3 regions of the Glutamicibacter arilaitensis Re117 genome follow, and region 3 is predicted to be linked to each of the others. Evidence: predicted binding sites of a transcription regulator. Region 3 holds the regulator's gene; each other region holds the start of a gene.
What was found. Region 3 encodes LexA, which represses DNA repair genes until DNA is damaged. Its sites were predicted from a motif close to TCGAACANNTGTTCGA; they were not measured.
Positions count from the first base shown of each region.

Region 1 (4,531 bases), 940 kb from region 3:
GTCCACCAGGCCCTGGAGTACCTTGAGCAGCTTGCGGATGTCCTCGAAGTGCAGGCCGGTGGTCGGCTCATCGAGCACGTAAATGGACCGGCCGTTGGAACGCTTCTGCAGTTCTGCGGCCAGCTTCACACGCTGGGCTTCGCCGCCAGACAGCGTCGTAGCAGGCTGTCCCAGGCGCACATAGCCCAAGCCGACATCCACCAGCGTGCGCAGGTGGCGGGCGATCGGGGTGAAGGCGCTGAAGAATTCGGCACCTTCGGCGATTGGCATGTTCAGCACGTCGGCGATGTTCTTGCCTTTGTAGAGCACCTGCAGGGTTTCGCGGTTGTAGCGCTCCCCATGGCAGACCTCGCACGGCACGTACACGTCGGGCAGGAAGTTCATCTCGATCTTCAGCGTGCCATCGCCCGAGCAGGACTCGCAGCGTCCGCCCTTGACGTTGAAGGAGAAGCGCCCCGGCTGGTAGCCGCGCAGCTTCGCTTCGTTGGTCTCCGCGAAGAGCTTGCGGATGTGGTCGAAAACACCGGTGTAGGTGGCCGGGTTGGAACGCGGGGTACGGCCAATCGGCGACTGGTCCACGTGCACGACCTTGTCCAGGTGCTCCAGGCCCTGCACGCGGGTGTGGCGTCCGGGCACCTGTTTGGCCCCATTGAGCTTGTTGGCCAGCACCTTGTACAGGATGTCGTTGACCAGGGTGGACTTGCCCGATCCGGACACGCCGGTCACCGCGGTCAGTACGCCCAGCGGGAAGTCCACGGAGATGTTCTGCAGGTTGTTCTCGTTCGCGCCGACCACCTTGAGCTTGCGGTCCTTGTCGACCTTGCGGCGCTTGTCCGGAATGTCGATCTGCTTGCGCCCCGAGAGGTAGTCGCCGGTCAGCGACTTGGTGTTCGCTTTCAATCCTTCCAGCGAGCCGGAGTGCACTACTTCGCCGCCGTGTTCGCCGGCGCCCGGGCCGATGTCCACGATCCAGTCGGCTTCGGCAATGGTGTCTTCGTCGTGCTCCACCACGATCAGCGTGTTGCCCAGCGATCGCAGGTGCAGCAGGGTGTCGATCAGCCGGCGGTTATCGCGCTGGTGCAGGCCGATGGATGGCTCGTCGAGCACGTAGAGCACGCCGACCAGGCCGGAACCGATCTGGGTGGCCAGGCGGATGCGCTGCGCTTCGCCGCCGGAGAGGGTGCCGGCAGCGCGTTCCAGGGTCAGGTATTCCAGGCCCACGTCGAGCAGGAACTTCATGCGCGCGTCGATTTCCTTGAGCACCTGCGCGGCGATCTTCGCTTCGCGCTCGGTGAGCTGGATGCTGGAAAGGAACTGCGCGGCACTGCGCAAATCCATGGCCGAGACTTCCGCGATGGAGCGTCCGCCGACGAGCACCGACAGCGATGCAGGGTTCAGTCGGGCGCCACCGCAGGTGGGGCATGGGATCTGGCGCATGTACTGCTCGTAGCGGTCGCGGGCATGGTCCGATTCGGTCTCTTCGTGCTTGCGGTGCACGTAGGAAATGACGCCTTCGAAGCCGGTGGAGTACCTGCGTTCGCGGCCGAAGCGGTTCTTGTACTGCACGACGACCTTGTGGTCCTTGCCGTTCAGAATGGCTTCACGCGCCGGCGCTGGCAGATCCTGCCAGCGGGTGTCCATGGTGAACCCCAGGTCGTTGCCCAGGCCTTCGATCAGGCGGTTCCAGTATTCGGTGGTGGCCTTGCCCAGCGACCATGGGGCGATCGCGCCCTCGGCCAGGGTGACCTCGGGGTCCGGGACGATCAGGTGCTCGTCGACTTCCAGCTTGGTGCCGATGCCGGAGCAGGCGGAGCAGGCGCCGAAGGGGTTGTTGAAGGAGAAGGTGCGTGGTTCGATCTCGTCGATGGCCAGCGGGTGCTCATTGGGGCAGGCCAGGTTCTCGGAGAATGCGCGCACCCGCTTCGGGTCATCCTCGTCCAGGTCCACGAAGTCCGCCAGCACGCGGCCTTCTGCGATGCCCAGTGCGGTTTCGATGGAGTCGGTCAGGCGCTGGCGGGCATCCTCCTTGATCGCCAAACGGTCCACGACCACCTCGATGGTGTGCTTGACCTGCTTGGCCAGCTTCGGCGGATCGTTCAGCTGGATGGTAGCGCCATCGACGCGGGCGCGGGCGAAGCCCTTGGAGGAGAGCTCTGCGAACAGGTCCACGAACTCGCCCTTGCGTGAACGCACCACCGGGGCAAGGATCTGGAAGCGGGTCTTTTCGGGCAGCTCCATGAGCTGATCGACGATCTGCTGGGGAGTCTGCTTGGAGATCGGCTCGTGGCAGATGGGGCAATGCGGACGACCCACGCGTGCCCACAGCAGGCGCATGTAGTCGTACACTTCGGTGATCGTGCCGACGGTCGAACGCGGGTTGCGGCTGGTCGACTTCTGGTCGATGGACACCGCAGGCGAGAGGCCTTCGATGAAGTCCACGTCGGGCTTGTCCACCTGGCCTAGGAACATGCGGGCGTAGGCAGAGAGCGACTCGACGTAGCGGCGCTGGCCTTCGGCGAAGATCGTGTCGAAGGCAAGCGAAGACTTGCCCGAACCGGACAGGCCGGTAAAAACGATCATTGCGTCACGTGGAAGATCAATGTCCACGTTCTTCAGGTTGTGCTCGCGGGCACCTTTGACGACCAAGCGAGTCAGATCAGTTGTTTTGCTCTCTGATGAAATAGCCACGAAGCCATACTAATCGAAAACTACTTCGAATACGTGTGCGAATGGATGCAACTCACAGATAATTTTCCTTTCGGCTGCCCGCCGCATGCGCGAAGGCCTTTCTTAGCGTGTGTACCGCCGTTCCATCCGGCGGGATCCCTAGCGCGGCAGCGAGCTGAAAGCCGCGCGCAGGTACTTGACCGCGGTGGCTTCATCTACCGACCAGGTCTGGGCAATGCGGGCCAGATCCGCAGCGGCATCGCTGACTTCCTGCTCGGCACGGTTCTCGGCCGCCTGCACGATGGTGCCATGCCGTCCGCGGGTCACGACCGCACCTTGCAGCTCAAGTTCCTTATAGACCTTGGCCACGGTGTTGACTGCGAGGTTGAGGTTACCGGCGAGCGCACGGACCGAGGGCAGCTTGGTTCCAGGAGCCAGCTTGCCCTTGGCGATCGCCGCGAGGATCTGCTCGCGGACCTGCTGGTAGGGGGCGATGCCCGAAGTCGGTTCGATCTTGATGAATGCCAGTTCAGTCATCCTGCTGTCCAATCGGTAGATTGCATTCGGTCCTGAACCGAGCCTATCGCGTCAGCAGGGTGCTTCGTCGTACGCTGGGTGCATGAACGAACTATTACTAGATGATGTGGCCATCCGCCGGGTTTCGGTCTCCGACATGGCCAACAACGTGTATTTGGTGACCAATCGGAAGTCCGGAGAGCAGTTGCTGATCGATGCCGCCGATGACATGCCGGCCATTGAGCAGCTCATCGGCTCAGCGCTGGGCGATGCGGTCAATCCCCGCCTCATCGGCATCGCCACCACGCACCAGCATTGGGACCATGTGCGTGCCCTGGCCCAGGCTGTGGCCAAGTACCCGGTTCCCACTTATGCCGGTACGGATGATGTCGAGGGCATCGCCGAGGAATGCTCGGTGCGGATCAGCACTCCGCTGGCCCATGGCGATCAGCTGCAGCTCGGGGATGTCGTGATCACCGCGATCCACCTGCGCGGGCACACCCCGGGTTCCATGGCCTACGCGCTGACTGATTCCTCCGGCCAGGAAGTCATCTTCAGCGGCGACAGCCTCTTCCCCGGAGGCGTTGGCAACACATGGAAGGATCCTGAGCGCTTCACTTCGCTGCTGGATGATGTCACCGAACGCATCTTCGAACAGTTCTCCGATGGGGCCAAGGTCCTCCCGGGCCATGGCGATTCCACCACGGTCGGCACCGAGCGTCCGCACCTTGGCGAATGGCGCGAACGCGGCTGGTAGGACCATCTGCCACGGCACTGCCCCTGGCTGGGAGTAATCCTCGGCCAGGGGCAGTGCTGTATGCGGTTCATTGATCAGCCGAGCTTGTGGCCGATCATGAAGATCCGGCGGAAGGGGAAGTTCGTCAGTACGGTGCCATCCTGTGCGGTGAAGGATGGGTAGTGTTCTGCCACCGCCACACGGTAGTCGTTCTCGAACTGCGCATAGTCCGGGGCGCTGAGTGCAGCGCGGATCGGCAGCAAGGCGGTGCCGCGCACCCAGTTCAGGATCGGGTCTTCACCCACGAGCAGCTGCTGGTAGGTCGACTCCCACACGTTGGCCTGCACCCCGGCCTCCAGGAAGATCCGCTGGTATTCATCGGGCTCCCCCACCACATCGACATGGCGCAGCACTCCAGACAGCTGATCGGCCCACTTGGGACTGTCCGCTACTTGGCGCATCACCGCGTGCGAGGGCGAACCGAAGTTCCCCGGGATCTGGATCGCCAGATTCGCACCGACCTTCAGTTCCTTGAGCCAACCGGCGAGCAACTGCCGGTGCCCGGGCACCCACTGCAGCATCGCATTGGAGAAGAGCAAGTCGGTGTCGGCA
Region 1 covers NC_014550.1:2,174,148-2,178,678, forward strand. Annotated here, with positions in the region: gene uvrA (excinuclease ABC subunit UvrA) at 1-2,688, opposite strand, end outside; gene AARI_RS10415 (GntR family transcriptional regulator) at 2,827-3,204, opposite strand; gene AARI_RS10420 (MBL fold metallo-hydrolase) at 3,287-3,940, shown strand; gene AARI_RS10425 (methyltransferase domain-containing protein) at 4,015-4,531, opposite strand, start outside.
Region 1: the regulator LexA is predicted to act here: its motif matches at 2,714-2,729, upstream of uvrA (excinuclease ABC subunit UvrA).

Region 2 (4,531 bases), 770 kb from region 3:
CTTTAAACACGAGCGGCAGCCGGCCCTAAAGGTCTGCTGCCGCTCGATGCGTGGTGCTTAGTGACCGCGCTTGATCCATTCATCCAGATTCGGTGCTTCGGCACCGATCGTGGTGGCATCGCCATGGCCGGTGTTGACCACGGTTTCGCCTGGCAGATCCAGCAGCTTGGTACGGATCGATTCAACGATCGTCTCGAAGCTGGAGTAGCTGCGGCCGGTAGCGCCAGGGCCGCCGTTGAACAGCGTGTCACCGCTGAACAGCACGCCCAGGTCTTCTGCGTAGAAGCAGGTGGAACCAGGCGAGTGCCCAGGGGTGTGCAGGGCGGTGAGCGTGGTGCCGGCGATGGTGAAGGTGTCGCCTTCGCTGATTTCTGCGTCCACGTCGCGCTCCGGGTAGACAGCTTCCCAAAGCATGCGGTCTTCCGGGTTCAAGAACAGCGGAGCGTCTACGGCATCTGCGAATTCTCCGGCGGCACGAATGTGGTCATCGTGTCCATGGGTGAGCAGCACGGCCATCACTTCGCGTTCACCGACAGCCTCGCGGATCTTGGCAACATCGTGGGCCGGGTCGATCACCATGACCTCGGAATCATCGCCGATGATCCAGACATTGTTATCGACATCCCACGTGCCGCCATCCAGCGAGAAGGTGCCGGAGGTGACGACGTTTTCAATGCGGGCGCTCATTAGAGCTCCACCACCGAACGCAGCACGGTGCCTTCGTGCATCTTCTTGAACGCTTCTTCGATTTCATCGATCTTGATGCGCTCGGTGACGAAGGAATCCAGATCCAGGCGGCCCAGCTTGTACTGCTCGACGAGCATCGGGAAGTCGTGGCTCGGCAGGCAGTCGCCGTACCAGGAGCTCTTCAGCGAACCGCCGCGGCCGAAGACATCGAGCAGTGGCAGCTCGATCTTCATTTCCGGGGTAGGCACGCCCACCAGCACGACGCGGCCGGCAAGGTCGCGGGCGTAGAAGGCCTGCTTGTAGGTTTCCGGGCGGCCCACTGCGTCGATCACGACGTCGGCACCGAAGCCGCCGGTCAGTTCCTGAATGGCTTCAACTGCATCGACCTTGGAGGAATTCACGGTGTGGGTGGCGCCGAACTTCTTGGCGCCTTCCAGCTTGTCCGAGTTCACATCCACCGCGATGATGGTGGTCGCCCCGGCCAGCTGTGCGCCGGCAATTGCCGCAGCGCCCACGCCACCGCAACCGATCACGGCTACGGACTCGCCGCGCTTGATCTCGCCGGTGTTGATGGCGGCACCGATGCCGGCCATGATGCCGCAACCGAGCAGGCCTACGGCAGCTGGATCGGCATCTTCGTCAACGATGGTGCACTGGCCTGCGTGGACCAGGGTCTTCTCGGCGAAGGACCCGATGCCCAGTGCAGGTGAGAGCTCGGTGCCATCTTCCAGGGTCATCTTCTGGGTGGCGTTGAAGGTGTTGAAGCAGTACTTCGGCTCGCCCTTGGCGCACGCGCGGCACTGGCCGCACACTGCGCGCCAGTTCAGGATGACGCGGTCGCCCACCTTGACGTTGGTGACGTTCTCGCCAATCTCGCTGACTACTGCGGTGGACTCGTGGCCCAGCAGGTACGGGAATTCATCGCCGATGCCGCCGAGCTTGTAGTGCAGGTCGGTGTGGCAGACACCGGTGGTCAGCACGTCAACGACGACTTCTCCGGGTCCTGGATTCGGGACGATGATGTCGACGACCTCTACAGGTGCGTCCTTAGCGCGCGAAATGACGGCTTTGACCTTATGGGACATGGAAATAAGCTCCTGAAAGTATTGGCTGTTACTGTCTCGATGCTATCGGTGTGCCGCGCGCTAATCGAGTATTGGGCGACCCATGACGTAGGAAGTTTCGCGCAGAGCCAATTTGCTCAGGCTGACCAAGGGTTTCGGTGGTCAAGAAAGTGACGAATGCGGCATCAGGTTCCGGCAAGCAAGAGAGTAGCACCGGCCGCGGAGCTGATCGCCCGCACGGAGTTTGCCTTGAGCCAACGTTCTTCATAGCGTGCCCATGCCAACGTCTTGGAGTGCAACGTTCCGCCGGGTTTACGCACTGAGCCTTGCGCAGCTGCGAGCCTCGGCAGGTCAGATTCAGCTTCCCTCCCTCGGTCGGAGTTTCCTTGCGAGTATCGAGCGCGCATCTAACTGTCGGTGCAACTGACTAGTGTAGCTATCGTTCGAACGCATGTTCGAATATAATGGATTCACCTAGTAAGGAGTGCGCTCGTGGGGATATTCACCGAGTCGATCGAGGTTGCTCGCGCAACGGATGGAATGCCGTTGCGCGTGAAATGGCGGGGGCGGGACTACCGTCTGGTTGCCGAACCTCAGCGTTGGTTCGAACGCCGCAAATGGTGGGACGAGAACCTGCGGATCCCGCGCGGCATTGGTGCTGGAATTGCCGACTATGAGATGTGGCGCCTGCAGCTGGTTGCGGTGCGCGGATCCCAAGAGGTGCACAGTGTTGATGTGAGCTTCGATGCGCAAACCCAACGGTGGCGACTGGTGCGAGTGCACCAAACCCTGGCCCGCAGCGCCTGAGAACGCGGGAAGGCGAACATATCTTCGAAGGACCTCCATGAGCTTCACCCACCTGAACGTCAGTTCTTCCTACAGTGCCCACTACGGGGTCTCGCACCCGAAGCAGCTGGCCCAGGCGGCCAAGGCGCAGGGCGCGCAGATGCTCGCGCTCACCGACCGCGATGGACTCTATGGAACGGTCAAGCATGTGGCGGCGTGCATGGCAGAAGGACTGGACCCGATTCTCGGAGTGAACCTTGCGGTGCTCGATACCCACGGCGACACCCATGGGCGGATTATCCTGCTGGCCCGTGGACGCTGCAACGGTGCCGGATATGCGGCGCTATGCCGAGCTATCACCCTCGCGCACAGTACTGCGCATGGCGTTCCGGGGCTGAGGATCGAGCAACTGGCGCACTTGGCTGCTGCCGGAAACCTGGTGCTCCTGCTAGGCGGCGAATCAGACGTGGCCCGCGCAATCCTCAAGGGCAGCTACACCCAAGCCCGCGCCTTGCTCGCTGGCTGGAAGAAACGGCTGGGAAAAATGCTGCGCGTGGAAATCGCCACATATCTCTCCAGCCCAGGATCGCGCTACAGCCTCGGTGAAGCAGCCCGCTTGCTGCGCTACGCCCACGAGCGGGGGATCAAGGCCGTGCTCACCAATGCCGTGCGCTACGTAGACCCCGACGGAGCGGTCACCGCAGACATCCTGGACTCCGCACGCGCCCTGCACAGCCTGAAGAACCTGGACTCCTGCCAGCCCAACGGCCAAGGATGGCTGAAAACCCCGCAGCAGATGCGCCAGCTGGCCAAGGAAATCGGGCAGGCCACCGAAAAAAGCTGGGCGCACCAGCTCTTGCGCGAAACCGAAGCACTCGCCGAATGGGCCGCAGTAGACCCGGTGGCTGATCTTGGATGGAAGAAACCGGTGATTCCCGAAGCTAAGGTCATTGGCCTGCGCCGCCCAGCCATGCAGGAACTCACCGAGCGTGTCCATGGGGCAGTGCCTGGGCTATTGGGCGCTGAGAAGCGCAGTGTGGTTGAAAAACGCCTTGCCCTGGAGCTCGGGGTGATCGACCGGCTGGATTTCGCCGGCTACTTCCTGACTGTCGCCGAAACCGTCAAGCTGATCACCGGCATGGGGATCCGCGTAGCCGCCCGCGGCTCCGGCGCCTCCTCGCTGGTGAACTACCTGCTGGGCATCAGCCAAGTGAATCCGCTGGCCCACGACCTGGTGTTCGAACGCTTCCTCTCCGATACCCGTACCACCTTGCCGGATATCGACATTGACGTGGAATCCGCACGCCGCCACGAGATCTACCGCGAGATCTTCTCCAGCTTCGGTGAAGAACGGGTAAGCCTGATGAGCATGCAGAACGCCTACCGTGCCCGCGGAGCAGTGCGCGATGCCGGAGCGGCTCTCGGGGTGGAGCAAGAACAGGTGGATGAGATCGCTAAGCAGCTCTGGCGTTTCTCCGCCTCCTCCTTCCGTGAAGCACTGAGCGAGAAACCCGAACTGGCCGCCTTGGCTGAGCGCATTACCGACGACACCCAGCTCGATATCCTCATTGACGCCACCGAACGCCTGGACCGGCTGCCCCGGCATATCTCCATGCACCCTTGCGGGGTGATCCTCTCCGATGCGTCCCTGCTGGACCGCACCCCTGTCCAGCCCTCGGGCATTGGGCTGCAGATGAGCCAGTTCGACAAGCACGACATGGACCTCATGGGGCTGATCAAGCTGGATGTGCTGGGGGTACGCATGCAATCGGCCATCGCCTACACGCTGGAGGAGATCGCCCGGATGCACCCGGACAAGCGGTCAGCGGCCCGCGCCGGAGGGCATGTCGATGACAGCTACATTTCCGCCACCGGGGTGATCGACCTGGCCCGGGTGCCGCTGGATGACGAACCGACTTTCGAATTGATCCGCTCCACCCATACGCTGGGCTGCTTCCAGATCGAATCCCCAGGGCAGCGCGAACTGGTCGGCA
Region 2 covers NC_014550.1:2,004,168-2,008,698, reverse strand. Annotated here, with positions in the region: gene AARI_RS09620 (MBL fold metallo-hydrolase) at 58-687, opposite strand; gene AARI_RS09615 (S-(hydroxymethyl)mycothiol dehydrogenase) at 687-1,772, opposite strand; gene AARI_RS09610 (DUF6504 family protein) at 2,244-2,558, shown strand; gene AARI_RS09605 (DNA polymerase III subunit alpha) at 2,596-4,531, shown strand, end outside.
Region 2: the regulator LexA is predicted to act here: its motif matches at 2,195-2,210, upstream of AARI_RS09610 (DUF6504 family protein).

Region 3 (17,520 bases):
CTGGCGGTGAAGTAGTGATCCGAGGTCATAGGCAAAGTTTATCGCCCAGTTCGGATACCCAAAGAACAGCGCCGGCAACGTGAGCAAAGCAATATGGGCACCAAGCCGGTTCACTGATAGAGTTTTCTCTATGACTTTCATTTTCGTCTAATACGTAACCCTCTTGGTTACCTCCGATCCGCGCAGTCGGCGGCACTGTTTTTGTGCGCCCACCTGCATGCTTCGGCAGACGGCAAGGTCATTTTCTTTTCTTCGCGGGACTTCTTTCCAGTACCTCGCATTCGCCTTTGCTTACCGGTAACCATGCATTCACCTGTCTGCTCATAGACCTTTACTCCTTGCAAAGGACCACGAATGTTTGATGAACCATCCGAAACTGAACGCGCCACGTCGCAAAGTGGGGCCCACCGGCACTATTCTGGAAAGCGAAGTACTTCTAAGGAGACCATGACTAACTCCGAGTCACACGAACACGATTCGGCATCGATGGACGATGCCCAGATTCAGGCCGCCATCGATCGAATTCTCGAAGCCGATGATGCGCAGAGCCCGCAGATCCAGCACTTCGGTGAAGAAGAGAGCTCAATCTTCACCGGCCAAGCTACGGCACTGAACCGTTTTTCCTCCGGCCTGTCGCACTTTGACGGGGACCAGGAAGACCTGGATGATCGCCGCGCCCTACGCCGCGTCGCAGGCCTGTCCACCGAGTTGGAAGACGTCACCGAAGTCGAATACCGCCAGCTTCGCCTTGAGCGCGTCGTGCTGGCCGGGATTTGGAGCGAAGGAACTGTCACCGACGCCGAGAACTCCTTGCGTGAGCTCGCCGCTTTGGCAGAGACCGCTGGCTCCGAAGTTCTAGACGGACTGGTTCAGCGTCGCAGCAAGCCAGACCCATCGACCTTCCTGGGCTCGGGCAAGGCCGAAGAGCTGCGCGCAATCGTCGCCTCATCCGGTGCCGATACCGTGGTTGTCGATGCAGAATTGGCTCCTTCGCAGCGCCGTGCCTTGGAAGATATCGTCAAGGTCAAAGTCATCGACCGCACCAGCCTGATCCTGGACATCTTTGCCCAGCACGCCCAGTCGCGTGAAGGCAAGGCCCAGGTTGAACTGGCTCAGCTCGAATACCTGCTGCCACGCCTGCGTGGCTGGGGTGAATCGATGTCCCGCCAGGCCGGTGGCCGAGTGGGTGCCGCCGGTGGCGGCATCGGTTCGCGCGGACCGGGTGAAACCAAGATTGAAATGGACCGCCGTCGCATTCGCGATCGCATGGCCAAGCTGCGCCGCGAGATCAAGGCCATGAAGCCTGCACGCGAAGCCAAGCGCGCCAATCGAAAGCGCAATGCGGTTCCAGCGGTAGCCATTGCCGGCTACACCAACGCCGGCAAGTCCTCGCTGCTGAACCGGCTGACCAACGCCGGGGTGCTGGTGGAGAACGCGCTGTTCGCCACTCTTGATCCAACCGTTCGCCAGTCCGCGACCGAGGACGGATTGACCTACACCCTGGCCGACACCGTTGGATTCGTCTCTAACTTGCCGACTCAGTTGGTGGAAGCCTTCCGCTCCACCCTGGAGGAAATCGCCGATTCGGATTTGATCTTGCACGTTGTAGACGGGTCCCACCCGGACCCTGAAGGGCAGATTCAAGCAGTACGCACTGTGCTGGGCGAAGTCGACGCGTTGAACATCCCCGAGATCATCGTGGTGAACAAGGCTGACGTGGCTGATCCGTTTGTCATCGAACGCATCCGCAACCGGGAGTCGAACACCGCCGTCGTTTCTGCGCACACCGGTGAAGGCATCGAAGAGCTGCTGGAAAAGATCAGCTCCTCGATTCCACGACCAGGCATCCAGCTTGAGGTGCTCATTCCCTATAACCGTGGGGATTTGATCGCCAAGCTGCATCAGAGTGAATCTGAGATCTTGGAAAGCGAACATCTGGAGAACGGCACCCGACTGATCGTCAAGGTGCGAGATTCCTTTGCTGCAGAGTTGGAGACTTTCAACCTTCATGGATAAGCAAGAGCAGGCCCTGGGACTTCTGGAGGCCGCGGTCACTTCCATGGGCGGTGCCATGCGCACCGGCCAGCAGGAAATGGTCAAGCACGTTGTCAGCGCGTTGGAAGACGAGAAGCATCTGCTGGTGCAGGCCGGTACCGGAACAGGTAAGTCGATGGGCTACCTGATTCCGGCCCTGGCTCATGCGCAGACCAGCGCCAAGCCAGTGATTGTCTCCACCGCGACGTTGGCGCTGCAATCGCAGATTGTTGGCCGTGACGTACCGCGATTGCTTGAATCGCTCAAGGGCAAGCTCTCGCGCCCAATGGACGTGGCCCTGCTCAAGGGCCGCTCCAATTACCTGTGCCAGTACAAGCTCGGTGGCGGGTACCCGGATGATGAGGGCACCTTGTTCTCCATGGATGAGCCAGCAGTACCTGCTGGCACCACCTACTCTCCACTGGCCAGCGAAGTGATGAAACTTCGCGAATGGGCTGAAGAGACCGAAACCGGTGACCGCGATGAGCTGGTGCCCGGCGTCAGCGACAAGGCTTGGAAACAGGTCTCGGTCTCGGCCATGGAATGCCTCGGCTCGCAGAAGTGCCCGATGGCCGACGAGTGCTTCTCGGAAATGGCGCGCGCTCGCGCGGCCGAATCCGATGTGGTGATCACCAACCATGCGCTGCTGGCGGTTTCGGCCTTTGAAGGGCTTTCGGTCCTGCCGGACTTTGAAGTCGCGATCATCGATGAGGCCCACGAACTGCAAGATCGTGTCACCAGTTCGGTTTCTGGTGCGCTTTCTTCGCGCATGGTGCTGACCGCTGCTGGTGGAGCCAAACGCCATTGCGGTGTCAACGTCGATGAAATGGTCAAGGCCGCCAACCGTTTGGAGAAAGCGCTGACCGGCGTGCCCACAGGCTTGCTGGAACAGGGCCTGCGCGAAGATATGGGCATTGCCCTGAACGACATTGTGGAGCAGGCCCGCTTGGCGCTGGCATTGTCCAAGCCGGAAGCCAATGCGCCGGCCGATGGCGGTCGGCAGACCGCACGCTCCCAGCTGCAAGCCGTTATGGATGATGCGATTCGCATGCTCGAATGCGAAGAGCGGCGCGAGGTCCTCTACACCACCCGTCCACGCGAATTCGTCGAAGGCCGAGGCTACGTCGAGGCTGATGAAACTCAGCCGGCCACCTTGAACGTGGCGCCACTGTCGGTAGCCGGCAAGTTGCGCGAAGGCCTGTTCGACGGACGCACGGTCATCTTGACCAGCGCCACGTTGGCCATCGGATCGCAGTTTGATTCAGTCGCAGGTTCCCTGGGCTTGATGGGTGCTGGCGCACCCTCTTGGACCGGCGTGGACGTGGGCAGTCCCTTCGATTACCCGAAGCAGGGCATCCTCTATGTCGCCAAGCACCTGCCGAAGCCCGGCCGTCAGCTAGCGGCCGAGACCTTGGATGAGATTGAAGACCTGATCAAGTCCTCGGGTGGCGGCGCCTTGGCGTTGTTCACTTCCAAGCGTTCTGCAGAAGAAGCAGCCAGCATCTTGCGCGAGCGCCTGGACGTCGAAATCTTGTGCCAGGGCGAAGCCAGCATGAAATCACTGGTCGAGCAATTCAGCAGCGAACGGGACACCTGCCTCTTTGGAACCATGACCCTGTGGCAGGGCGTGGACGTGCCCGGTGATTCGTGCCGCCTGGTGATCATCGACAAGATCCCTTTCCCGCGCCCCGATGATCCCATCTCCAAGGCCCGTTCTGAGGACGTAGCCAAACACGGTGGCAATGGGTTCATGCAGGTTGCCGCGACGCACGCGGCGATCCGCCTGGCCCAGGGTGCTGGGCGCTTGATCCGCTCGGTTGGGGACAAGGGCGTTGTAGCGATCCTTGATTCGCGGATGGCCACGGCACGGTACGGAAGCTTCTTGAAAGCTACCTTGCCGCCGATGTGGCCAACGGTTGATAAGAAGGTCATCTCCGGTGTTCTCAAGCGTCTGAACCCGGGCGAATAACAGCCATTGCCAACATATGATTCTGAGCTGCCCTTGGATAAGGGGCAGCTCAAGTCATTTAACCGCCAGCGGCTTGAAGGTTTCCTGATGCGCTAATGTCGGCATTAGAAGCGATAATTCTTGAGTCGGAAAGGCGCCATGGATTCCATGCAGGTATTGGCACATCAAACCGCGATCGATACCCACGCTCGCTTTGGGCATCGCCTCATGGGGTTGCCTGGAACGTGGATTGGACGCAGCTACAGCACAGCGCAACGATTGCTCGATGGAAGCATGCTCAGCGACCTCAACGGGCTCTCGCATCCCTTCAGTGAATGGAACTACTGGTGGCAGGCTCATTACCTGGATGCCATCATCGATGATGGCTACGCGTACCTGAATGAAGGCAACGACAAGCTGGCTGGCGAAGCACTAGCCCTGGCCAACGCCTTATTGCGTGGCATCCACCTGCGGAACTTCGGGGTCCTGCCCAACTATTTTTTCCACGATATGGCATGGCTGGCCCTGGCCAGCGAACGCTTGGTTCGGTTCACCCATGAGGCGTCCGGTAAGAAGAACAAGCATGCACAGCTGGCAGTGCGAGTGCTGGGCAAGCAGCTTCATCAAGGCAAGGATGATGTACTGGACGGTGGCCTGTACTGGTCCAGGAAGCGGGACTTCAAAAACACGCCCGCTAACGCGCCAGCGGCATTGTTCTTCGCCCGTACAGGACAGAAGGATATCTCGCGTGAGCTTCTGCAATGGCTGGAAGCTAAGCTGTTCAGCTCTGAACACGGGCTGTACTTGGACGGACTGCGGATAAATGAACGCGGACACCGGCTGGAACCAGCGGTCTACAGTTATAACCAGGGAACCGTCCTTGGTGCATTGCTTGAGCTCGGCGAACCTGCGGACCTGGCTCATGCCCAGGTGCTGATCAAAGCGACCGCGCAGTCCCTGGCCTCAGAATCAGGGGTGCTGGCATTCAACCATGGAGGAGATGGCAATCTGTTTGCGGGGATCCTCTGCCGCTACCTGGCTCTTGCCGCCACCGATGAGCGGTTGGAGGCCTCTAGCCGCGACACCGCCAAGACGCTGGTCATGGCGACCTCGCATCATCTAAAAGACCAAGAGCCACGCCGGCTTTCAGCAGCAGTGCAGCGTTGGATGATCTTCTGCGCCGCGGCCGGCCTCGAATCAAGCACTGGGCGCTAGCGCATCAAACGAAGATTGCGCTGGTGCCAAGCACCAGCGCAATCGAGGGGCAACTATTAGAGTGAGCGCATCACGGAGACGACACGTCCCATAATGGTTGCTGCATCGCCCAAAATTGGTTCGTAGCGCGAGTTCTGCGGAAGCAACCACGTATGCCCATCGCGCTGGCGGAACGTCTTGACCGTGGCTTCTTCGTCGAGCAGTGCTGCGACGATATCCCCGTTGTCTGCCGTCTGCTGGCGACGGACAACTACCCAGTCGCCATCGCAAATCGCAGCGTCAACCATTGAATCGCCGGATACCTTGAGCATGAACAATTCGCCATGTCCAACGAGCTGACGAGGCAACGAGAAAACATCTTCGACGGATTGTTCGGCCAGGATTGGGCCACCAGCGGCAATGCGACCTACCAGCGGGACCATGGTCGTGTCAGCGGAAGTGCTCAGCTCAATGATCTTGGCGTCTTCGTTGATGACCGGCTCTGCTGGTTTCGAAGCTTCAGCAGCCTCTGAATCTTCGGCCAGCTGCAGCGGGAGCAGGATTTCCATGGCGCGCGGACGGCGTGGATCGCGACGGATGTAGCCCAGCTTTTCCAACTGGCTCAACTGGTGAGTCACGCTCGAAAGGCTCTTGAGGCCAACTGCGTCGCCAATCTCACGCATCGATGGTGGATAGCCGTTCTTGCCGATAGACCGCTGGATCGTCTCCAGGATCTTCTTTTGGCGTATCGTCAGCGAACGTGCATTCGATCGGGGAGTGCGTTGTGAAGCTGACATGAGATTTTGCCTTCCCTAGCAAATATTCGAAAGTTCGTAAGTCCAAACTGTCGGAGCTAGATGGTGTGATGTTTTCATTGCTCGTCTACTTCGAAATCTTAGTAGATAAGCGAGCTTCTTTCAAAGATTTGTTCGAAAACTTCTGGACAAGTCCTGCAAACCTCTGTTAGAACAGATATACGAAGTTAGAACAAGTTTTCGAATCGATAGTTTCGAATACACATTCGCATCACTTGAATTTTTTGAGGAGACAAAGTCATGGCTACCGTCGCACTTGACTCAAATCAGACCCAGACGCCACTGAAGATCCGCATCAACCGCCGCGGATGGGCCGTGCTGGTTGGACTGCCTATTTTTGCACTCACCGTCGCAGCAGCGTTCTTCATCGCAATGTTTTCTTCCGACGCGCATGCTGCAGCGAACACTCCGGCGGGAATCGAAACCGTGGACGTCACCGTTATTCCAGGAGATACCCTGTGGAGTCTGGCACGGGAATACGCCACTGGCTATGACGTAACCTCCGCAGTCGACCACATCGCAGAATTGAACGCGTTGAACAGCAGCGAAATCCAGATCGGCGAGACCTTGTCCATTCCGGTCCTCGCCGGCTAGCTTGCACCACCTGCCTCAGGTTTGTTACCTGCCCTCGTAGCGGATTCACCTGCAGGCACACTGCGCACGTAGACTTGATGCGTGAATGACCGCAGTGAACTTTTGAGTCAGCTGCCCTTGCGTGAGAATCTCCGCGGGCTATCCCCTTATGGCGCACCACAAATTGATGTGCCCATTCAGCTGAACGTCAACGAGAACACCCATCCGTTGCCACCAACAGTCGTAGACGCCATTTCCCAAGAAGTGGCTAAGGCTGCGGCAACGTTGAACCGCTACCCGGACCGCGAATTCACCGAACTGCGTGAATTGCTCGCCGATTACCTGGGGCATTCGCTGACCAAGGAAAATATCTGGGCTGCTAACGGCTCCAACGAAATCCTTCAGCAAATCCTGCAAGCCTTTGGCGGTCCTGGCCGTTCGCTGATGAGCTTCGCTCCTACCTACTCCATGTACCCACTGCTTGCTAGTGGAACAGACACGTCTTACATTGCCGGAACGCGCGCTGCAGATTTCACCCTGTCCGCTGAATCCGCGGCCGCACAGGTCCGCGAGCACAAGCCGAATATCGTATTCCTCTGCTCGCCCAACAACCCCACCGGCACGGCGCTTGGCCTGGACGTCATCACCGAAGTGTATGAAGCCCTGAGCGAGCATGACGGCGTGCTGATCGTCGACGAAGCCTACGCAGAGTTCTCATTGGCCAGCACCAAATCCGCACTGACCTTGCTCGATGGCCGCCAGCGTTTGATCGTCTCGCGCACCATGTCCAAAGCCTTCGGGCTGGCCGGCGCACGCGTAGGCTATTTGGCTGCAGCTCCTGAAGTTACTGACGCGATCCGGTTGGTGCGGTTGCCGTACCACCTCTCGGCAGTTACCCAAGCGACCGCCATTGCCGCGTTGAAGAACATTGAGCTGTTGCTGGCCCAAGTTGAAGACATCAAGTCGCAACGCGACCGTATTGTCACCCGACTGAAGGAACTTGGCCTCAAGCCTTCGGTCTCCGATTCCAATTTCGTGTTCTTTGGTGGTGTTGAAGATCCCCATGCTATTTGGGAAGGGCTGTTGGAAGCCGGCATCATCATCCGCGACAATGGAATCCCGGGAACCCTGCGCGTCACTGCAGGAACCGAATCCGAAACCACAGCCTTCTTAGAACGGCTTGCCGAACTGCTCGGCTCACAGAAGTAATCCAAGACAAGCGAAGGAAGACATGTCTGCCGAATTGATTGGTGCACGCCGCGCCCGCATGGAACGCGTCACCAGCGAATCGTCCGTATTCGTTGAACTGGACCTCGATGGTACCGGTGTCTCTGAGATCAGCACCTCGGTGCCGTTCTATGACCACATGCTGACTGCGCTATCCAAGCATTCGCTCATCGACCTCACCGTGCGCGCCACCGGTGATACCCATATCGATGTTCACCACACGGTTGAAGACACTGCCATCACCATTGGTGAAGTATTGCGCGTTGCACTTGGCAATAAGGCCGGCATCCGCCGCTTCGGCACCTCCTATGCGCCACTGGATGAAGCACTGTCCCGCTCGGTCGTCGACGTGTCGGGCCGCCCATACCTGGTGCACTCCGGTGAACCAGCAGGCCAGGAATATCACCTGATCGGCGGTCACTTCACTGGTTCGATGACCCGTCACGTCTTTGAAGCCATCACCTTCCACGCGCAGATCTGCGCGCACATCGAGGTGCTCTCGGGTCGCGATCCGCACCATATCGTCGAAGCGCAGTTCAAGTCCTTTGCCCGCGCCCTGCGCGAAGCAGTAGAGCGCGATGAGCGCATGGGCGACAAGATCCCATCCACGAAGGGTGCCCTGTAAGTGGAAAAGAAAACTGTAGTTGTTCTGGACTACGGTTCAGGCAACGTGCGCTCGGCCGTGCGCGCTTTGGAAGCTGCCGGTGCCGAAGTGGAATTGACCGCTGATCCAAAGAAGATTGTGGCTGCCGACGGGCTGGTCGTTCCCGGCGTGGGCGCGTACGCCTCGGTGATGGAACAGCTGACAGAAACCGGTGCGCTGCGCTGGATTGGCCGCCGTATCGCTGGCGGCTTGCCGGTACTGGGTATTTGCGTCGGCCACCAGGTCTTTTTCGAAGAAGGCGTGGAGCACGGTGCGAAAACTGAGGGCATTGGAGAATGGCCAGGCAAAGTCGAACGACTGCAGTCCGAGGTCATCCCGCACATGGGCTGGAACACCGTACGCCCGCCCGAAGGCTCCAAGCTCTTTGCTGGCATCGAAGATGAACGATTCTACTTCGTGCACTCCTACGCCGTGCTGCACTGGGCATTCGATGTCACCCAGCCAGCGATGACCCCACCACAGGTGACCTGGTCAACGCATGGCACGCCGTTCGTGGCAGCCGTTGAGAACGGCCCGCTTTCGGCGGTGCAGTTCCACCCTGAGAAGTCCGGCGATGCTGGAGCTCAGCTGCTTCGCAACTGGTTGGGGACGCTCTAAAGATGTGGACCCTAATTCTGGGCGTTGTCGGTGCCTTCCTCGCAGGTGGAGCGATCTCGCTTAAGAGCCAGAAAGCCCACATCTCATGGATCATCGCGTTGTGGGTGCTTGCAGGCCTGAGCCTCATCGCCGCCTGGACCTTGACCTACTAAATTCATTACTTCTTCACAAAGGACATCATGAGCGAGCAACCAATTCTCGAGCTTTTGCCTGCTGTAGATATCGCTGGCGGCCAGGCAGTACGCCTGGTTCAGGGCGAAGCCGGTTCGGAAACCGGATACGGCGATCCGCTGGAAGCGGCGCTTTCGTGGCAGAACGCCGGAGCAGAATGGCTGCATCTGGTTGACCTGGACGCGGCCTTTGACCGTGGCAGCAACGTGGACATTGTCCAGCGCATCGCCAAGGAACTGAACATCAAGGTCGAGCTCTCCGGCGGCATCCGCGACGATGCTTCTTTGGATCGGGCACTTGAATTTGGCGCAACCCGAGTCAACCTTGGTACCGCAGCACTGGAAAACCCTGAATGGACCAAGCAGGCCATTGCACGCCACGGCGACAAGATCGCGGTGGGCATGGACGTTCGCGGCACCACTTTGTCCGGCCACGGCTGGACCAAGGACGGCGGCGACCTCTGGGACGTGCTGGCACGCCTTGAAGATGCCGGCTGTGCCCGCTACGTCGTGACCGACGTGACCAAGGATGGCACCCTGCGAGGACCGAACGTTGAATTGTTGCGGGAGATCGCAACTAAGACGAGCAAGCCAATCGTTGCTTCGGGAGGCATCTCCTCGCTGGAGGACCTGCGCGTTCTGCGCGAACTCGTTCCAGAAGGCATCGAAGGTGCCATCATGGGCAAGGCCCTGTACTCGGGCCAGTTCACGCTGCAAGAAGCATTGGATGTTGCTGGGCGCCGCTAGGCTCCACGCAGTCTTTGGAAAAGGCGATTCAGAAGCTCACGCTTTTGAATCGCCTTTTCCTCTATGCGAAGCAGAATCGCCGTGCTCTGCCGCCTAGGCAAATATCCTCACGCGTGAGCAGCGAATGGAAATCTGAAGTGCTGGCGGCGGGGTGTCCAACCTCATGAACACAGTTTTAGAACTTCACTGCACCAACCTTGAAACCACAGATAGCATGGATCCTATGAGTACTGAGCAACCGCCATCTGCACCTAAACGCCATCTGCCGGGACATATCGTTGCCGCGCTGGCACAGGCAGGCTCTCAAACCGACTCAGCCGGTCAGGACTGGGAAGGCCGAGATCTCAGCGGCGAAGGCAACCCACTGCATAACTTCGACAAGGACGACGGCAAAGCCGACGCAAATGTCCTCGCCGCACTCACCGCCCTGCGTGAAGGCAGCGCGGGGGAGAGCGAAGTGCATAAATCACTGGCCAACGCCAGGGTTTTCGTCGCAGTGGTAGCTCAGCTCGGTGAAGAAGCCATGACGGAGCACGGTTTCGCATCCGATAAGGAAGCGGACATGGCCCTGGTGAAGATCAAGGCTCCAGATGGCCGTATGGCTCTGCCAATCTTCACCACTGTGGAACGTTTGCAGGCTTGGCATAAGGAAGCGCGGCCGGTAGCAGTGTATGCCCCACGCGCCGCGCTGTCTGCAGTGAGCGAAGAATGCCAGCTGCTAGTCCTTGATCCGGGAAGCGATTTCACATTCGTGCTGCGACGACCGGGGCTTTGGACCCTCGCCAAGCAGGTGGACTGGATTCCAAGCTATCAAAGCCAGCAGGTCGCTAGCCTGGTCCAAAATGCAATTGAGGATTTCAACCAGTTGCGGACCGTCAAGGTGGCCCCGGGCAAGGGAGTAGGCTCCCGAAGCAAGGACGGCCAGGTCGTCCTTGGGGGAGGTCCTGGCCCGGAGCTGAACCTGCAGCTTATTTTCGCTCCTGGCACGAGTCAGGACGATGCACGCGAAACTACTCGCGCACTACACGGACGATTGTCCCAAAACACCGAATTCGCTGAAGCAGTGGATTCTCTTGAACTCAGTTTGCACAGCGCGCCGAACTAAGCCGGCGGGCTCCTTGTGATTAGGTAAGGAACTTTCCGGGCATGAAAAGCTATTGGCAGATTTTGCGTCAACCGCAGATCTCATTGTTGTTGCTGATCGGCATGATTGCCCGCCTTCCGCACTCTGCATTGAGCATGCTGCTGCTCCTGCACCTGGTGAACAACCTCGACCAATCGTGGGTATCAGCTGGCCTGGTCACCGCGGTAATGACGCTGGGCATCGCCATTGGTGCTCCGTGGCGCGGCGCCCGGGTAGATATCTGGGGACTGCGTCGGGCGATGATCCCGTCGGTCATCGTGGAAACCCTCGTGTGGTGCACGGTGCCGCATGTTCCGCTGGTCTGGGTCTACCCGCTGGCGTTCATCGGCGGCCTTTTCGCTCTGCCGGTTTTCTCGGTAGTGCGTACCGCACTTGGCATCATGACTACCGGCGAGCAACGCCGTACCGCCTTTGCCTTGGATGCGACCGCCACCGAATTGGTCTTCATTGTTGGACCGGCCAGTGCAGGCATTGTGGCCACGCAGATCAGCAGCGTGATCGGCCTGAGCGTGATCGGCGTGACCTCCACGGTTGCGGGACTGGCGCTCATGATCCTCAATCCGCCCACGCGCAGTGATGACCCCAAGGCGCTTGCCACTCGGGCCAATGTCCACGAAGAACGCTTGGGCGCCGAAGCGAGCTTCATCGCAGCAGCGCCCATGGGCGTGCATGAAGTGGAGGGCGAGCTGATCGCGGCGGGCATGAAGTCTGCCCGCGCGAGAATCAAGCAGCGGGGCCGTGCTTTCAAGAATCGCTTCAACTGGGTCAGTGCTTCGGTGCTGGCGGTCTTCATCGCTTCGGCGGGAGCCGGCATGCTGTTGACCGGCACCGAGGTAGCCATCGTGGCTGAATTGGATGCCTCGCAGGAAAGCCACCAGCTGGGCCTGGTATTCCTGTTCTGGTGCGGTGCTTCGCTGATTGGCGGCTTGATCTACGGTTCGATGAAGCGGGTCATTTCACCACTGGTCCTGCTGCTGAGCATGGCAATTCTGACCATTCCGATGTACTTCGCTTGGGATACCTGGTCGTTGGCATTGTTCTCAGCCTTGCCAGGTTTCCTCTGCGCGCCAACCTTGTCGGCGGCTTCGGAATGGCTCACCGATCTGGTGGCCGAGAAGCGCCGTGGCGAGGCGATGGGCTGGTACGGCTCGGCAATGACCGCTGGTACCGCATTGGGTTCGCCGATCACCGGCATCTTCGTGGACACCTTCGGAGCCGCTCCAGCATTTATCGGGATCGGTGCCATGGCCAGCTTCGTAGTGGTGGTTGCGCTGATTGCCCAGCAGATCCGCCGACGGGTACGCCGTGCGCGGCGCCAGCGACTGGAACCTATCGCCTAGGCGCTGGCCGTATCCTTCAGCCGCGAGTACATGTACATGTCCCTGCGGGTGGCGCCTACCTGTTCCCAGCTGCGCATCAGCCCTTCGCATTGGAAGCCGCAAGCCTCAGCGGTCCGCCAAGACCCCTCGTTCCACGGCTCAACATAGAGCTCAACCCGCTCGATTCCAGGATGTTCCAAGCCCCAGCGGGCCAGAGCTTCCAATGTGTGCTTGGCAACCGAGCGCCTGCGGTACTCCGGTGCGGTCCAGTATCCGATGCTGGCTCTCCCGTGGTTGGCATTGCGCAGCCAGAAGCCGATCTGGCCCACGGCGCGATCTGTGGTGGCTTCTGCGATGGCAAATGAGTACCCGCTGCCTTCAGCGACCCTGCGGTGCTGTCGTTCGATGAAGTCCGCGTACTCAGCTTCGGTTCCCTGAACCGGGACGGTAGTGATTTGCGTGATGTAGCTATCCGCCGATGCCTGCCGAACCGTGGGGATATCGCTGTGCTGGAACGGCCGGAGCCGGTAGGCACCGGCATCGATCACCGGTTGTTCGAGTAGTTGCATGCTTGCAAGCTACCATGGTGATCCAAACAACAAAGGACCCGTTTCCCGAACGAAACGAGTCCATGATGTTAATCTCTTAAAATTTAGCGATTATTACTTAGTTGACCGGTCCGGTGAACTTTTCGCCCGGACCCTTGCCTGGTGCATCCGGGATGATCGAAGCTTCACGGAAGGCCAGCTGCAAGCTGCGCAGTCCATCACGCAACGGTGCTGCGTGCTGCGAGCCAATCTCAGGCGCACCGGCGGTGACTAGGCCTGCCAGAGCGGTGATCAGCTTGCGGGCCTCATCGAGATCCTTCAGCTCATTGGCATCTTCGCCCTCGGCGAGGCCGCACTTAACTGCGGCTGCACTCATCAGGTGGACAGCGGCCGTGGTGATGATTTCTACGGCTGCAACTTCAGCGATATCGCGCACCTGCTGATCGACAGCGTGCTGGTGTGAGTTGGTGTCTTCGTTAGTCATACTGCTAAGCTTGTCACAGACCGACTCGATGCCGGTACTTCTCACAGTTCTCCAGTTAGCCCTGGACGAGGGATTCGTACTAGTATTGAGCCATGCAAGTGGAGGCCAACTCCCACCCGCTGTCGCCGTTTCCAGGCTTCCGGGTAATTCGGCAGGATCGCAGCAATGCAATCCCCAAGCTTTGACGCAGGAATTTTCCTGAACTCAGCTGTGTCGTTCCTTTTGGCCTTCGCCTGCAATCGCAGACGGAGGCCTTCTTTGTTTGCGGTCATGGATTACGAATTTCAGGAGTGACACATCAGCGATCCACGCATTAATGAGCGCATTCGCGTGCCAGAGGTACGTCTCGTCGGCCCCAATGGTGAGCAGGTAGGCATCGTCCGTATTGAGGACGCGCTTCGCCTGGCTCTCGAGTCCGATCTGGACTTGGTCGAGGTGGCACCCAGCGCCAAGCCTCCAGTGTGCAAATTGATGGATTTCGGCAAGTACAAGTACGAAGCCGCTGTCAAGGCTCGCGAAGCTCGTAAGAACCAGACCAACACGGTCTTGAAGGAAGTTCGCTTCCGCCTGAAGATTGATACCCATGACTACGAGACCAAGGTCGGCCACGCACTGCGCTTCCTGGGCGCCGGTGACAAGGTCAAGGCCATGATCCAGTTCCGTGGTCGTGAGCAGCAGCGTCCAGAGATGGGCATTCGCTTGCTTGAAAAGTTTGCAGCAGACGTCGCCGAGGTTGGAATCATTGAGTCCAGCCCACGCATCGATGGCCGAAACATGGTCATGGTTGTTGGTCCGCTGAAGAACAAGGCAGAGGCTCGCCGCGAACAGCAGCAGAAGTCCGGTGGCCGTAACTCGGCTAAGCGAAAGATTCGCACCGACGCTCCAGCTGAGACCGAGGGCCAGAATGTCGCAGCTTCCATGGATGATGAAGCCCGCGCCAAGTTGGAGCAGGCACGTCAGGCAGCTGAAGGCGACGCCTAGCCAAGCCTGTTGGGCTTTCGAGCCCGTCACCGTTCACGGTGAAGGATCTTCCTCTTAGGAAGGTCCAACTACAAGAGAACAACAGCGGTCACCTTTATCGGGGCCCGCTTCGGATGATCCCCACCCGGTGCTTTACCGGATGGAGCACGTAAGGAGAACGGCAGCTATGCCGAAGTTCAAGACTCACAGTGGCGCCAAGAAGCGCTTCAAGCTGACCGGTAGCGGTAAGCTCGCTCGCCAGCAGGCCAACCGTCGCCACTACCTGGAGCACAAGTCCTCGCGCGTTACCCGCCGCCTGGCTTCTGACCAGATCGTTGCTAAGGCCGATGTTAAGACCATCAAGCGGATGCTGGGCCTCTAAGCTCCCCCTTTCGCAATACGGGGAAGCAATACCCCACCACCCATAGATTTCACCCATCCCGCACAATCGCGGGCACTGGGGAACTGACTTGAAGGAGTACACACGTGGCACGTGTGAAGCGGGCAGTAAACGCCCATAAGAAGCGTCGCGTCGTTCTGGAACGCGCAAAGGGCTACCGCGGTCAGCGTTCGCGCCTGTACCGTAAGGCCAAGGAGCAGCTGCTCCACTCGTTCGTTTACAGCTTCAACGACCGCCGTAAGCGCAAGGGCGACTTCCGCCGCCTGTGGATCCAGCGCATCAACGCTGCATCCCGCGCCAACGGCATGACCTACAACCGTCTGATCCAGGGCCTGAAGGCTGCTCAGATCGAGGTTGACCGTCGTATGCTCGCAGAGCTGGCTGTTTCGGACTCGAACGCTTTCGCTACCTTGGTAAAGGTTGCAAAGGACGCTCTTCCAGCTGACGTCAACGCCCCAAAGGCTGCTGCTGAGGTTGCTGCACCAAAGGCTGCTAAGGCTCCAAAGGCTGCTGCAAAGTCCGTTGAGGGCGAAGGCGTAGTCAAGGCTGTTGAAGGCGAAGCTGCACCTGAGGGCTTCGTTATCAAGGGCAACGCTGGCTCGAACAAGTACCACGTTCCAGGCTCGACCTGGTACGACCAGACTGAAGCTGAGTTCTGGTTCAACTCCATCGATGCTGCTAAGGCTGCAGGCTTCGAACCAGCTGGCGGCGAATCCCGTCAGCAGATGAAGTAAATCTTTTCTCCCTTTGAGCTAAAGCTCAGGTAGGACAGATCACACCAAAGGGTGGGTCGCGCGTACTGCGCGGACCCGCCCTTTGTGTGTTTCTACCGGTATTCTCGATATATGAGCAGTTTTCCTCCAGAAGTGATGTCCAATCCACGTGCTGAACGCGTCAAGGCCATCGCGCGTCTGGCCAAGAGCAAGGGCCGTGAAGCCACCGGCGAGTACCTCGTTGAAGGCCCTCAGGCCGTACGCGAAGCACTCAAAGCGCATCTGGAGGACGACAACCTGGTCCAGAACGTCTACGTCGTTGGTGGATTCCTTGAAAGCCACGAAGAATTCGAAACACTGCTGGAAGATGCCAAGATCCAACCGCGCATCGTCACCGGCGAAGTGCTGCACGCCATGGCGGACACCCAGACCCCGCAGGGCATCCTCGCGGTCGTCGCCATGTCCCAGCCGCAGCTGAGCGAAGTGCTGGACACCAAGCCGAAGCTGATCGCCGTGCTATGCCGCATCCAAGACCCGGGCAACGCCGGCACGATCCTGCGTGCAGCCGACGCCGCCGGAGCCGACGCGGTCATCTTGACCAAGGGCAGCGTGGATATCTACAACCCGAAGGCCGTACGCTCCACCGTCGGCTCGCTGTTCCACCTGCCAGTCCTGAACAACGTCGAATTCGACCACCTGATCGCCGCCGCGAAGACCACCGGAAGCCAGGTGCTGGCAGCCGACGGCTACGCCGCCCACAACCTGGACACCCTGCAGGATGCCGCGGTGCTGCGTGCCAACCAGCCCGGTACCGAAGCCCCCGAAGGTCAGCCGGTACTCGAAGCACCCACCCTGTGGCTGTTCGGCAATGAAGGCCAGGGCTTGGACGAGCATGAGAAGCAAGCCGCCGATTACCGGGTCGCTGTGCCACTGTACGGTGTTGCCGAATCGCTGAACGTGGGCACCGCATCAACCGTGTGCCTGTACGCATCGGCCCGTGCCCAGCGCTAAGCGAATCGGATAGAACTGAAACTTTATGCCTGCAGAACTGAAGCAAATTGTAGCTGTGGCCATCGTCGATGACCTGGCCCAGCCGACCAAACTGCTCGCCGCCCGCCGGAATCGACCAGAAGCCCTTGCCGGGCTCTGGGAATTTCCCGGTGGAAAAGTGGAACCGGGGGAGAGCGAAGTCGAGGCCGTGCGCCGGGAACTGCGCGAGGAACTGGGTGTTCAGCTGCGCTTGGGCGCGCCGATCCCCGGACCGCATCCACAAGGCTGGCAGCTGAATGAGAAAGCGGCCATGCGCATGTGGTTCGCCCAGATCACCGACGGTGAACCAGCGACCCTCGATGGGCACGACCAGCTGTCATGGTTGGAACTCGATGACCAGGTGGGCGAGGTCGTTGACTGGATTCCCGCTGATGCTCCCATCGTGGCGGCATGCCTGGCCCAGGCGCGTTCCGGGTCACAGCAGTAATCACCCGTAAGCTTATTACCACGCCATCTTCTGGCACTTTGCTTGTAGTCGATATTTTTGAGGAGCACTTTTTCGTGAAGCGATTTATGAGCGTTATCGCTCTGGCCTTCGCCGCCGTCCTAGCACTTTCTGGCTGCGTCAACATGAACGCAGAAGTCAACGTCCTGGGCAAGGACAAGGTTGCCGGGGCCATGCAGTTGACCCTGCACAAGTCGACGCTCAACGGCGTCACCTTTGAAGAAGTCCTCAACAGCCAGATCGACGTCGCGGCCATGGAAGAGCAGCTGGGGGATCAGTGGAGCTACAGCAAAGTCGACGATGGCGAAAATGTCGGCTTGCGCTTCGAAACCACCAGCCCGATGACCTACGTCCAGCTGGCAGATGCTTTCAGCCTCTTCGGCTTCGAAATCAACCTGAGCGATGACGGGAAGGAATACACCTTCTCGATGCCAGGGGACAAGGCCGCAGTGGATTCTTCGTTCACAGAAGCGAACCTGCACGTGACC
Region 3 covers NC_014550.1:1,232,540-1,250,059, forward strand. Annotated here, with positions in the region: gene AARI_RS06135 (class I SAM-dependent methyltransferase) at 1-29, opposite strand, end outside; gene hflX (GTPase HflX) at 448-2,016, shown strand; gene AARI_RS06145 (ATP-dependent DNA helicase) at 2,009-4,003, shown strand; gene AARI_RS06150 (glycoside hydrolase family 76 protein) at 4,142-5,197, shown strand; gene lexA (transcriptional repressor LexA) at 5,254-5,973, opposite strand; gene AARI_RS06160 (LysM peptidoglycan-binding domain-containing protein) at 6,232-6,585, shown strand; gene AARI_RS06165 (histidinol-phosphate transaminase) at 6,667-7,773, shown strand; gene hisB (imidazoleglycerol-phosphate dehydratase HisB) at 7,796-8,416, shown strand; gene hisH (imidazole glycerol phosphate synthase subunit HisH) at 8,417-9,052, shown strand; gene AARI_RS19890 (hypothetical protein) at 9,055-9,204, shown strand; gene priA (bifunctional 1-(5-phosphoribosyl)-5-((5-phosphoribosylamino)methylideneamino)imidazole-4-carboxamide isomerase/phosphoribosylanthranilate isomerase PriA) at 9,232-9,969, shown strand; gene AARI_RS06185 (SseB family protein) at 10,193-11,074, shown strand; gene AARI_RS06190 (MFS transporter) at 11,116-12,453, shown strand; gene AARI_RS06195 (GNAT family N-acetyltransferase) at 12,450-13,001, opposite strand; gene AARI_RS06200 (DUF1844 domain-containing protein) at 13,099-13,464, opposite strand; gene infC (translation initiation factor IF-3) at 13,795-14,445, shown strand; gene rpmI (50S ribosomal protein L35) at 14,612-14,806, shown strand; gene rplT (50S ribosomal protein L20, sunset domain variant) at 14,911-15,558, shown strand; gene AARI_RS06220 (TrmH family RNA methyltransferase) at 15,694-16,548, shown strand; gene AARI_RS06225 ((deoxy)nucleoside triphosphate pyrophosphohydrolase) at 16,574-17,014, shown strand; gene AARI_RS06230 (LppM family (lipo)protein) at 17,101-17,520, shown strand, end outside.